DNA from 3 places in the Ensifer sp. ENS11 genome. Region 3 is predicted to be linked to each of the others. Evidence: predicted binding sites of a transcription regulator. Region 3 holds the regulator's gene; each other region holds the start of a gene.

Region 1 (3,250 bases), on a different contig from region 3:
CGGGCCGATGATGCCGACGATGCCGCCCGGCGGCAGCTTCAGCGACAGGCCGTCGATGAGTAGGCGGTCGCCGTACCCCTTGGTGACGCCGTCCATTTCAATGACCACCTGGCCGAGACGCTCGCCGACCGGGATGATGATCTGCGCGTCGCCCGGACGCTGGTTTTCAGCGGCGTTGACCAGTTCGTCGTAGGAGCGGATACGCGCCTTGGACTTGGCCTGACGGGCCTTCGGGCTGGATGCGATCCATTCCTGCTCGCGGGCGATCGCCTTCTGGCGGGAAGCCTCTTCGCGGCCTTCCTGCTGCATGCGCTTGGCCTTGGCGATGAGGTAGGCCGAATAGTTGCCCTCGTAGGGAATGCTGCGGCCGCGGTCGAGTTCGAGGATCCAGCCGGTGACGTTGTCGAGGAAGTAGCGGTCGTGGGTGATCATCAGCACGGCGCCGGGATATTCGCGCAGGTGCTTTTCGAGCCAGGCGATCGTCTCGGCGTCGAGGTGGTTGGTCGGTTCGTCGAGCAGCAGCAGGTCCGGCTGCGACAGAAGCAGCTTGCAGAGCGCAATACGGCGCTTTTCACCGCCCGAAAGACTTGTGACGTCTGCATCACCCGGCGGGCAGCGCAGCGCTTCCATGGCCATTTCGACCTGGCTCTCGAGATCCCACAGGTTCTGGCTGTCGATGATGTCCTGAAGCTTTGCGCCCTCTTCCGCCGTCTCGTCGGAATAGTTCATCATCAGCTCGTTGTAGCGCTCGACGATCGCCGTCTTGGCGGCAACGCCTTCCATGGCGTTTTCGAGCACGGTCTTGGTCGGGTCGAGCTGCGGCTCCTGCGGCAGGTAGCCGATGGTCGCACCTTCGGCGATCCAGGCCTCGCCGGTATATTCCTTGTCGAGGCCGGCCATGATGCGCAGCACCGTCGACTTACCGGCACCATTCGGGCCGAGGATACCGATCTTCGCGTCCGGATAGAACGACAGATGAACGTTCTCCAGGACCTTCTTCGCGCCATAGGCCTTATTGAGCCCGGCCATATGATAGATGAACTGACGTGCCATAAAAGAATGCTCCGCATGGGAAGGAAATTTGCCCGCTATGTAGGCGAATTAGTGCAAAGGGGCAATCGCCAAAGGCGTTTGCCCCCGCCTATCCCATGCCGGAGCGCCTTGTCAGCCGCTATCCGCGGCCTGCCGCGTCAGCAATGCCCTTGGCACATTTGAACTCCGTCGGCCCCGCCGCCTGGATCAGCGGCGCGAGGCTGGATTTGCCCGAAACGTCTCCCGTCAAGCCGATCGTCAGGCCGGTGATGACGCTGCGTCCCGCGACCGTCTGGCAGCGCATGCGCACCCGGTCGCCGGCCCCTGCGCCGAAGCTCTGGTCGAAAGCCTGCTTGATCGCCTTCTCATCGAGTTCCGAGCCGATACGCGCCCGAAAGAGCGCGCCGACGGCGGACCGGTTGAGCTCGTCGAGCATATGCAGTTGCGTGGCGAAATAGTCGTCGACCGGTGCCGTCTGGCAGGTGCCGCTGCGCAACCATTGGTGACGATCGAGGCCGGATTGAACGCCCGGCATGGCGACCAGCAGCCGCGCCGCCGTATCATCGGCCATGGCGAGCTTCGGCAGATCGAGCCAGTCGCCCTTGCGGTCCTGGGTGCGCATCTCGGCCGCCACCCCGCAATAGCTCTTGCGCAAGGGCCAGAGCCCGTGCAGCGACAGGTTCGTGGCATCGAAACGTTCGGCCGTCTGGTTGGCGAATTCCTTGCGTTGCGGCCGCGTCTCGCAGAAGCCCGGCTGCCAGCTGACGGCAAGCACATATTCCGTGCGGCCCGAGGCGCCTTCCGCCGCGGCATCAACCTTCTCTTGCGCCAAGGCAAACGAGGATGGAGCAAGCAGCATTGCCAGCGCCATCGCAACAATTGTCATTGGACTTGATACCGCTTTACTCCAACATGCCATGACACTCTCCCGATAAAACAAAACGGGAACAAATATCGCTGTTAATTACAGGTCCGCGAAATCGCTTGTGACCTCATGCGTAACGATCAACAAGCAGCGATTGCCTTTCCCCTGTAAATCGATTTGATATCGGCAGAGTCTGACGATTGGTCCGGGAGAAGGCATGTTCGGGCAGGTGAGGACGCATCAGAGCCCGACAGGCGCTATCTTGAACTGGCGCCATTTTCCGGCAGCTGCCGACGCGCGTGGCATTCTTCTTGTCAGCCATGGCCTTGCCGAACATTCCGGCCGCTATGCCCGTTTTGCCGAGGCGATGGCCGGCCACGGCTTTCACGTCTATGCCCACGACCATCGCGGACATGGCGCGACGCGCGCGCCGGATGCGCCGCTGGCCATGTTCTCGAACAGCTCAGGTCTCGACAAGGTGTTTGCCGACATCAGGGCCATGCGCACGCTCGCCACCGCCGCCCATCCGGGCGGCCTGCCGGTCATCCTCTTCGGTCACTCGATGGGCGGGCTGATCGCGCTCAACGCCGCCGAGACCGATCCAGGTCTCTACGATGCACTCGCCGTCTGGAACTCGAATTTCCGCCCTGGTATCGCCGGGCGCGGCGGCCAGTTGATCCTGAAGATCGAAAAGGCGCTCAAGGGCTCGGATGTGCCGAGCCCGCTGTTGTCGAAGCTCACTTTTGGCGCCTGGGGTCAGGCGATCAAGGATCGCAAGACCGATTCCGACTGGCTGTCGCGCGACGAGGCGGAGGTGGCCAAATATATCGCCGATCCGCTGTGCGGCTTCGACGCGACGGTGTCGCTCTGGCTGGATCTGATGCGGCTCGCCTTTGCCGGCGCACGGGCCGACCGGCTGGCGCGCCTGCCCGCCGGCCTGCCTGTTCATCTCGTCGGCGGCAGCGCCGATCCCTCGACCGAAAACGGCGGTGCCGTCCGCTGGCTCGGCGAGCGCATGAAGGCGCGCGGAATGACGGATGTATCGGTAACGATCCATGAGGGCATGCGCCACGAGACGCTCAACGAAATCGGCCGTGAGAAGGCAACAGCGGAGTTTGCGGCCTGGTGCCAATCGGCCGTCGGCAAATCTTCTGTCGGCCATTCTGTTGCCGCCAAGGCTGTGGCCGGCAAGAGGACCTGACCCGACATCATCATGGCAGACATGTCCCTCCCCAAGACCTCCAACGCCAATGACCGCATCTCCTTCGGCCTGACGCTGATGGTCCTTTCGGTGCTGTTGTCGCCGCTGATCGACATCTTCGCCAAGCTCGCGATCTCGACAGTACCGTCGGC
Region 2 (3,250 bases), on a different contig from region 3:
CCGAGCGCCATTCCTGCCCCTTGGCCGAATGGATCGTCGAAAGGATCAGATAGTCCTCATCAAGCAGCGGCACGCCGGCCTGGTCGCTGGTCGCATCAGGCGGATCGAGCGTCAGTTCGGTGAGGAAGCGTTCGCGGCTCGGATAGCCGCCGGCGATCTGCTCCAGTTGCAGGAGGTCGGCCTTTCTGGTGTCGGCATCCTCGTGGATGCGGTCGAGATGCGGCTCGTACCATTCGCGTGCCTGGGCAATTTCACCCGGCCAGCCGCCTGCCTGTTTGCGTAGCCCCTCGATCAGGGTGACGAAATCCCGCCAGTTGTCGCCGGAACGCGGCGGGGCGGGGATCTCCCCGAGGGCTGCCAGAGGTTCCGGGGCGGCGGCGATCGCGTCAAGGATCTTGCCGGCCGTCTGCGGGCCGACACCGGGGATCATGTGCAGCAGGCGAAAGCCGGCGACCCGGTCCCGCGGGTTTTGCGCAAACCTGAGTACCGCCAGCATGTCCTTGACATGGGCGCTGTCGAGAAACTTCAGCCCGCCGAATTTCACGAAGGGGATATTGCGCCGGGTCAGCTCCACCTCGAGCGGCCCGCTGTGGTTCGATGAGCGAAACAGCACCGCCTGCTGCTTCAGCGTCATGCCTATTTCCCGGTTCTCCAGAACCTTCTCGACGATATAGCGTGCCTGGTCGGCCTCATCGGCGACCGCCAGCAGCTTGGGCCTTTCCGCAGACTGCCGCTCGGTCCAGAGGTTCTTGGTGAAGCGTTCCCGGGCGAGATCGATGACGCCGTTGGCGGCGGCAAGGATCGTCTGGGTGGAGCGATAGTTTCGATCAAGCGTGATGACGTCGGCCGGAGGGGTGAACTCGCCCGGAAAATCCAGGATGTTGCGCACTGTCGCTGCCCGGAACGAATAGATCGACTGGGCATCGTCGCCCACGACCGTCAGGCCCCTGCCGCCTGGCTTCAACGCCATCAGCACGGATGATTGAAGACGGTTGGTATCCTGATATTCGTCGACCAGCACATGGTCGAAACGGTTGCCGATGTCCTCGGCCAGTTCCGGCTCGCTGACGGTCTGCGCCCAGTAGAGCAGCAGGTCGTCGTAATCGAGCACGTTCTGCGTCTGCTTTGCCTCGACATAACAGGAAAACAGCTGCTTCAACTGCTCCTCCCAACCTCCGACCCAGGGATAATGCGCGCGCAAGACCTCGCTCAGCGGCGTCTCGGAGTTGACGGCACGAGAATAGATCGACAGGCAGGTGCCCTTGGTCGGGAACCGGGTCTCGGTCTTCGAGAGGCCGAGCTCATGCCGGACAAGGTTCATCAGGTCGGCACTGTCTTCCCGGTCATGGATCGTGAAATCGACATTCAATCCGATCTGCTCGGCATAGATGCGCAGCAGGCGCGCTCCGATGCCGTGGAATGTTCCGGCCCAGGTGAGCGCGTCGGTGGCAACAGTGGCGTTTGCCCCAAGTACCTGGGCGCAGATGCGCTCGACCCGTCGCGCCATTTCGTTGGCGGCGCGGCGTGAAAACGTCATCAGCAGGATGCGGCGGGGGTCGGCGCCGTTGACGATGAGGTGGGCAACACGATGGGCGAGCGTATTCGTTTTGCCCGACCCGGCGCCGGCGATGATCAGGAGTGGCCCTGCAATCGTTTCGCCCGGTGCGGTTACGCCAAATTCGACGGCATCGCGCTGTCGATCATTCAATTTTTCCAGATAGGCCGCCGCCACGCCGAAGTCCCCGGTAAGTTCCTGCCGATTCTACCCCTTGCGCCCAGCGCCGGCACCGATTGCCCGGCCCTGCGGGCGACGCCGAGGCATCCCCGCGCTCGATATGAGAGATTCACGACGGGGAACGAATTAGGAACATATCAGCCGGGGATCACATTGCAAAGGCCCGGTTGGCAATGGCTGAAATGCCCATCGGTTTCCGGTCGCAAAATGCCGGGCTAGCGTTACCGCAATCAATCCCGCCGGTGGCGACTACCGAAGCGTCACGTTTGCGGCTATCTCTGTGGGCGAAATATCGCCCATCAAGCGCATCCCAAACGAGCCCGCCCACCCCGTGACATCAAACGATCTACAAGCCGACGATCCGTCTTCTGACACGCCGCCCTCCGACGCGCCGACCGCGCGCATGCTGTCTTGGGCGCGCAATTCGGCGGTCTATCGCCTCGAACGACAGATGATGACGGAGAAACAGTTGTTCGACGCCATCACCCGGAAGGCACGACAGAAGTTCGAGGATATCAGCCAGCAGCAGCTCAAGGCCGTTGCCGAGTTCGCGGTCAAGTTCGCCTATGATCTGAATGCCCTGAACGACGCGGATTATGCGCAGCTCAGCACGCAGTCGGCGGTGCGCAGCGGGAAGTCGAAACGGGCGATTGCGCAGAAGCTTTCGGCGAAGGGCATCGACAGGGAAACCGCCGCCGTGGCGCTGGAGGAGACCGACGATCTGTTTGCTGCCGTGGTCTTTGCTCGCAAGCGCGCTTTCGGCCCCTTCCGCCGCGGCGAGCTCGACGACAAGCGCAAGGCCAAGGAGCTGTCCGCATTCGCTCGCAACGGTTTCGGGTTCGAGATAGGCAGAAAAGTGTTCGAGATGAGCTCGGAGCAGGCCGAGAGTGTGCTGCGGAAGGACGCTTTCACCTAAAGCGCGTCGCGATTTCCAGGGTTCGCTTGCTGCGCTTTAAGCTCTTGTTTTTGTGCATGTCGTCATCGCAAAACCGCTGCGCACTTTTGCGCGGTTCGCCTTTTCAAGTCGCAGGAATAGAAATTCTCCCGCCCGATTTTCTCGGACGTCGTGTTTCGTATGAGTGCGTCCTGGGGAAAGCAGGAGGCACGGTCAATGAACGACGGTTGATCATGCTCTGATGCGCGGGTTGGTTACCGCCGGACCTGATGCGTCGCGGAGCGTCCTCAGTCTAGTTGGCAGCGTCGGAATTAAACCGGCTGATAGTCGAAACGAGGGTTCTCCTGCCGTGACCGTGCCCCCAGCCTTGCCCAGGTGCACATGGCTTTCTGATCGGCTCTTCTCCTCCTCGCTAATCTACACTTTGGCGGCGTTCAACGCGGTGAGACCTGGCAGGCAATCGCCCAGACGAAGCCCGATAGTTCGCGCGCGATCGCCGTGGTTACGGTCGTGGCCGGCTTTCCGGCCCTGGTGAGCTTGCGGTAGCGGCCGCAGAGCCGCTCCTGCGCTTTCCACGCCGTGTCGCGGATCGTTTTTGGGAGCTGCTCCTGGCGCAGCAA
Region 3 (3,250 bases):
GTCTCCGCGACATCCCGGCGCGACTGGTCGAGCACCCGCGGTCAGATGCCGGTTTCGTAGCGCGTTTGAACGTCGTATGTATTTGGCTGGAGATGCGAAGATCGCTACAGGCGGATGCCGCTGGCCACTCGCACTCCATTACGGCGTCCAACATCATCGGAAGCATTTGCGGCGGGTATTGTTGATCAGCTGCCAGCGCCACGCTTTGAGGCGGGCGCCGGAAAATCGAAAACGCCAACGCACCTCACGCCAATCTTTGTGCCTTCATTGCCACAGCTTGAGCACCAGTGCTCGCCTTTCGCAAAGAACTGTTGAACACGGCACAGTGCCCGGCATGCTTGCTGGACTTCGGAACGAAAGCACGGTTCACATCGTTAACCAAACCATCGCCGCCACCTCTGATCTAGTGGACGTTCACCGTGCTTGCAGCCTTGCTTATCGCCTCGATTATCGCATCGCCTAACATCGCCCTCAGCGCTGCCACGGTCGACGACCTGCAAGCCGACTTCGAAACGGCCGTGCCCTGCCAGCAGATAGACGGCCGGAACGTTTGGAAGGGAACGATCGCCTACTACATCCAGTCCTTCGTCTATCAAGGCGACACGCCGGTCGCGACCGAAGCGGCCGACGCTGTGCTGCCGGAGGACAACTCCGCGGAAACCGTCAAGGAATTCGAGGACGCCTGCTCCGCGACGCAGCCGGCCTGATTCAGGCCTCCTCTAGCAGATCGCCCATCGATATTTCTGCTGATCCCTTGATGGCAGGCTATTTCCACTGCGTCCCATCGGCCGCGGCGCAACCGTGCGGCGGGTGTCCGTTGCCAAATGTCAGCTTCAGCCGGTCACAACCCCATTGATTGAGCGGCCCGGGCATCGCCGCATTCAACGCGATACCAACTTCGTCAAACGGGCTCTGCTTGTTATCCACGTATTGATACCAGCGAAACCCAAGGATCGCGGTCGCGGCGACAACGATGGTCAGCAAGATTTGAATCAGCTTCGTCATTAAACCCTCATTCCATAAACGGAAGGAGGCATATCAGCCTCGCGCGGCGCGTGCAGCGACGAGTTGGTCAATCTGCGCTTGATTGAACCAACATTCACAGAATTTTAGGCACTTGCGGAACACATATGGAACAGATAGTGTCTGTTCTTGATTTGTTTCACGCCTCTGGAGCGACTTGCCATGCTGACCCGCAAGCAACAGGAATTGCTTCTTTTCATCCATGAACGAATGAAGGAGTCCGGTGTACCGCCGTCCTTCGATGAGATGAAGGATGCACTCGACCTGGCATCCAAGTCGGGCATTCACCGGCTGATCACAGCGCTCGAGGAACGCGGCTTCATACGCCGGCTTCCCAACCGCGCCCGAGCGCTCGAAGTCATCAAACTGCCGGAAGCCTATGCTGCGAGCGCGCAGCCCCGTCGCGGGTTTTCGCCGAGCGTCATCGAGGGTAGCCTTGGCAAACCGCCCGCCCCTGCCCCCGCGGCGAAAACGCTGCCGGTTGCCGACAACAGCTCCGTGTCGGTTCCAGTGATGGGCCGCATTGCCGCCGGCGTGCCGATCTCGGCGATACAGAACAACACCCACGACATTACCGTGCCGCTCGATATGATCGGCAGCGGCGAGCACTACGCCCTTGAAGTGAAGGGTGATTCGATGATCGAGGCCGGCATTTTCGATGGCGATACGGTGATCATCCGCAATGCCACCACGGCCAATCCCGGCGATATCATCGTGGCACTAGTCGATGACGAGGAAGCAACGTTGAAACGCTTCCGGCGCAAGGGCGCTTCAATTGCTCTAGAGGCCGCCAACCCGGCCTATGAGACGCGCATCTTCGGGCCTGACCGGGTCAAGATTCAGGGCAAGCTCGTCGGCTTGATCCGCCGCTACCACTAAGCCCGTCTCACGCCAGCGCAATTCGAGGAAAAGTGCGGAGCGGTTTTCCGCCAGGAAATGCGTAAAAACAAATAGATAGAGCGCCTAGTGACTCCGTTTAAACCGGAAACGCTCTAGCCGCCTTCATGCCGGCCAGCCGCTCTCTTACTTCAACGTCTCGCCACATAGGGTAGCGAGACGGAGATTTTCGGATCGAGTGTTTTTCACGCTCGACGGATTTTACTCGTGAATCGAGTACTCGCCCAACTCGCAGAGATCCTGCTTGTCTTCAGTCGTGTCGAGACCGGAACCTTCTTCGAATTCAAAGCGCATGTCGTATTTGCAGACATCACGTCCGTCGGCGATGGTAATTTCCATGCTTTCGCCCGGATTAAGCACCTGCCGCCCGAAGACGTCGTCTTCCCACTGATCAACACCGACCGGCGATGTGTAGAAGTTCGTCAAAACGGCATTCGTCTTGTTCTTAAGCTGAAAGACGAGATCCTCAGCGCTTGCGGTGGCCGTCGTTACGGCAAGAATGGCAAGAGCAGTCAGGGCGATCTTATATTTCATTTTATGTCTTTTCCTCCATTGTTGGCTTTGTTTGACACTACCTATACGGGTCGCGCTGTTGGGATATTCATTCCCAGTTCTGTCTAGAGACAATATTTTCAGCACTGACAATAGTGACCGAATCACCATTTCGGGGCGCGTCCTCGCAAGGCCATGTCGTTGGCGACTGCGGACGTTCGCAAACTGGCGGGCAAGCGCAGCCCGGTCGAATTGCGCTTTGAAAACAGTGGTTGGCTGCGATGCGGGCAGCCTCGCTGCGCGTGTTGGACGCGCCGCATTGGCCCATGTTCCTTGCCCCCCGAAAACCGTACCTGCGTGCCGGCAGCATGTCCTTTGCGCAGGCACGCACAGCGTTTCACTTTCGACAATCGGGCTGCTATTGACGGAGAACCGCTTTAGCCAATCGCGCAGGCGCTGGGTGACTTGTTGCTTTCATCGTGCGAGGGGCTGAATCACGCGCTCGCCCGCCCTATCTACGTCACACTTTCGTTGACGCTCGCAACGAGCACGCGGCCGCTTACGCCACCGATGGCCGGTATTTCGACCGCCTTCGGATCTGCGTTCGCCTTGAACCTCGCGTGGGGCGTCGACCGCCAGCGGCATTCGCCGCTGCCAAACCTGTTGAGCGTGTGGCCGATGGCGCTCAATTCTCCTGAACGGAAACCCCGTCCTGGCCAATCTTGATCTCTACGCCGGTCGGTTTTGTTTCCTCGCGGTAGACATAGGCGCCGAGACCAATGACGGCGACGGCGAGCATGGCAATGATCAGATAGAGCCCATTACGGTTCATTCAGCA

The links. The regulator LexA, encoded in region 3, represses DNA repair genes until DNA is damaged. The targets are predictions, from matches to a motif close to TGTTCNNNNTGTGTTCNG.
Region 1: the regulator LexA is predicted to act here: its motif matches at 1,965-1,982, upstream of IB264_RS14005 (ribonuclease T2).
Region 2: the regulator LexA is predicted to act here: its motif matches at 1,853-1,870, upstream of IB264_RS08220 (ATP-dependent helicase).

What each region holds. Positions count from the first base shown of each region.
Region 1 covers NZ_JACVAN010000006.1:143,123-146,372, reverse strand. Annotated here, with positions in the region: gene ettA (energy-dependent translational throttle protein EttA) at 1-1,053, opposite strand, end outside; gene IB264_RS14005 (ribonuclease T2) at 1,172-1,918, opposite strand; gene IB264_RS14000 (alpha/beta fold hydrolase) at 2,115-3,098, shown strand; gene IB264_RS13995 (DMT family transporter) at 3,111-3,250, shown strand, end outside.
Region 2 covers NZ_JACVAN010000003.1:246,284-249,533, forward strand. Annotated here, with positions in the region: gene IB264_RS08220 (ATP-dependent helicase) at 1-1,732, opposite strand, end outside; gene recX (recombination regulator RecX) at 2,139-2,651, shown strand; gene IB264_RS08230 (IS110 family transposase) at 3,065-3,250, opposite strand, start outside.
Region 3 covers NZ_JACVAN010000015.1:10,700-13,949, forward strand. Annotated here, with positions in the region: gene IB264_RS23835 (hypothetical protein) at 420-707, shown strand; gene IB264_RS23840 (hypothetical protein) at 766-1,005, opposite strand; gene lexA (transcriptional repressor LexA) at 1,186-1,902, shown strand; gene IB264_RS23850 (hypothetical protein) at 2,122-2,454, opposite strand; gene IB264_RS23855 (hypothetical protein) at 3,098-3,244, opposite strand.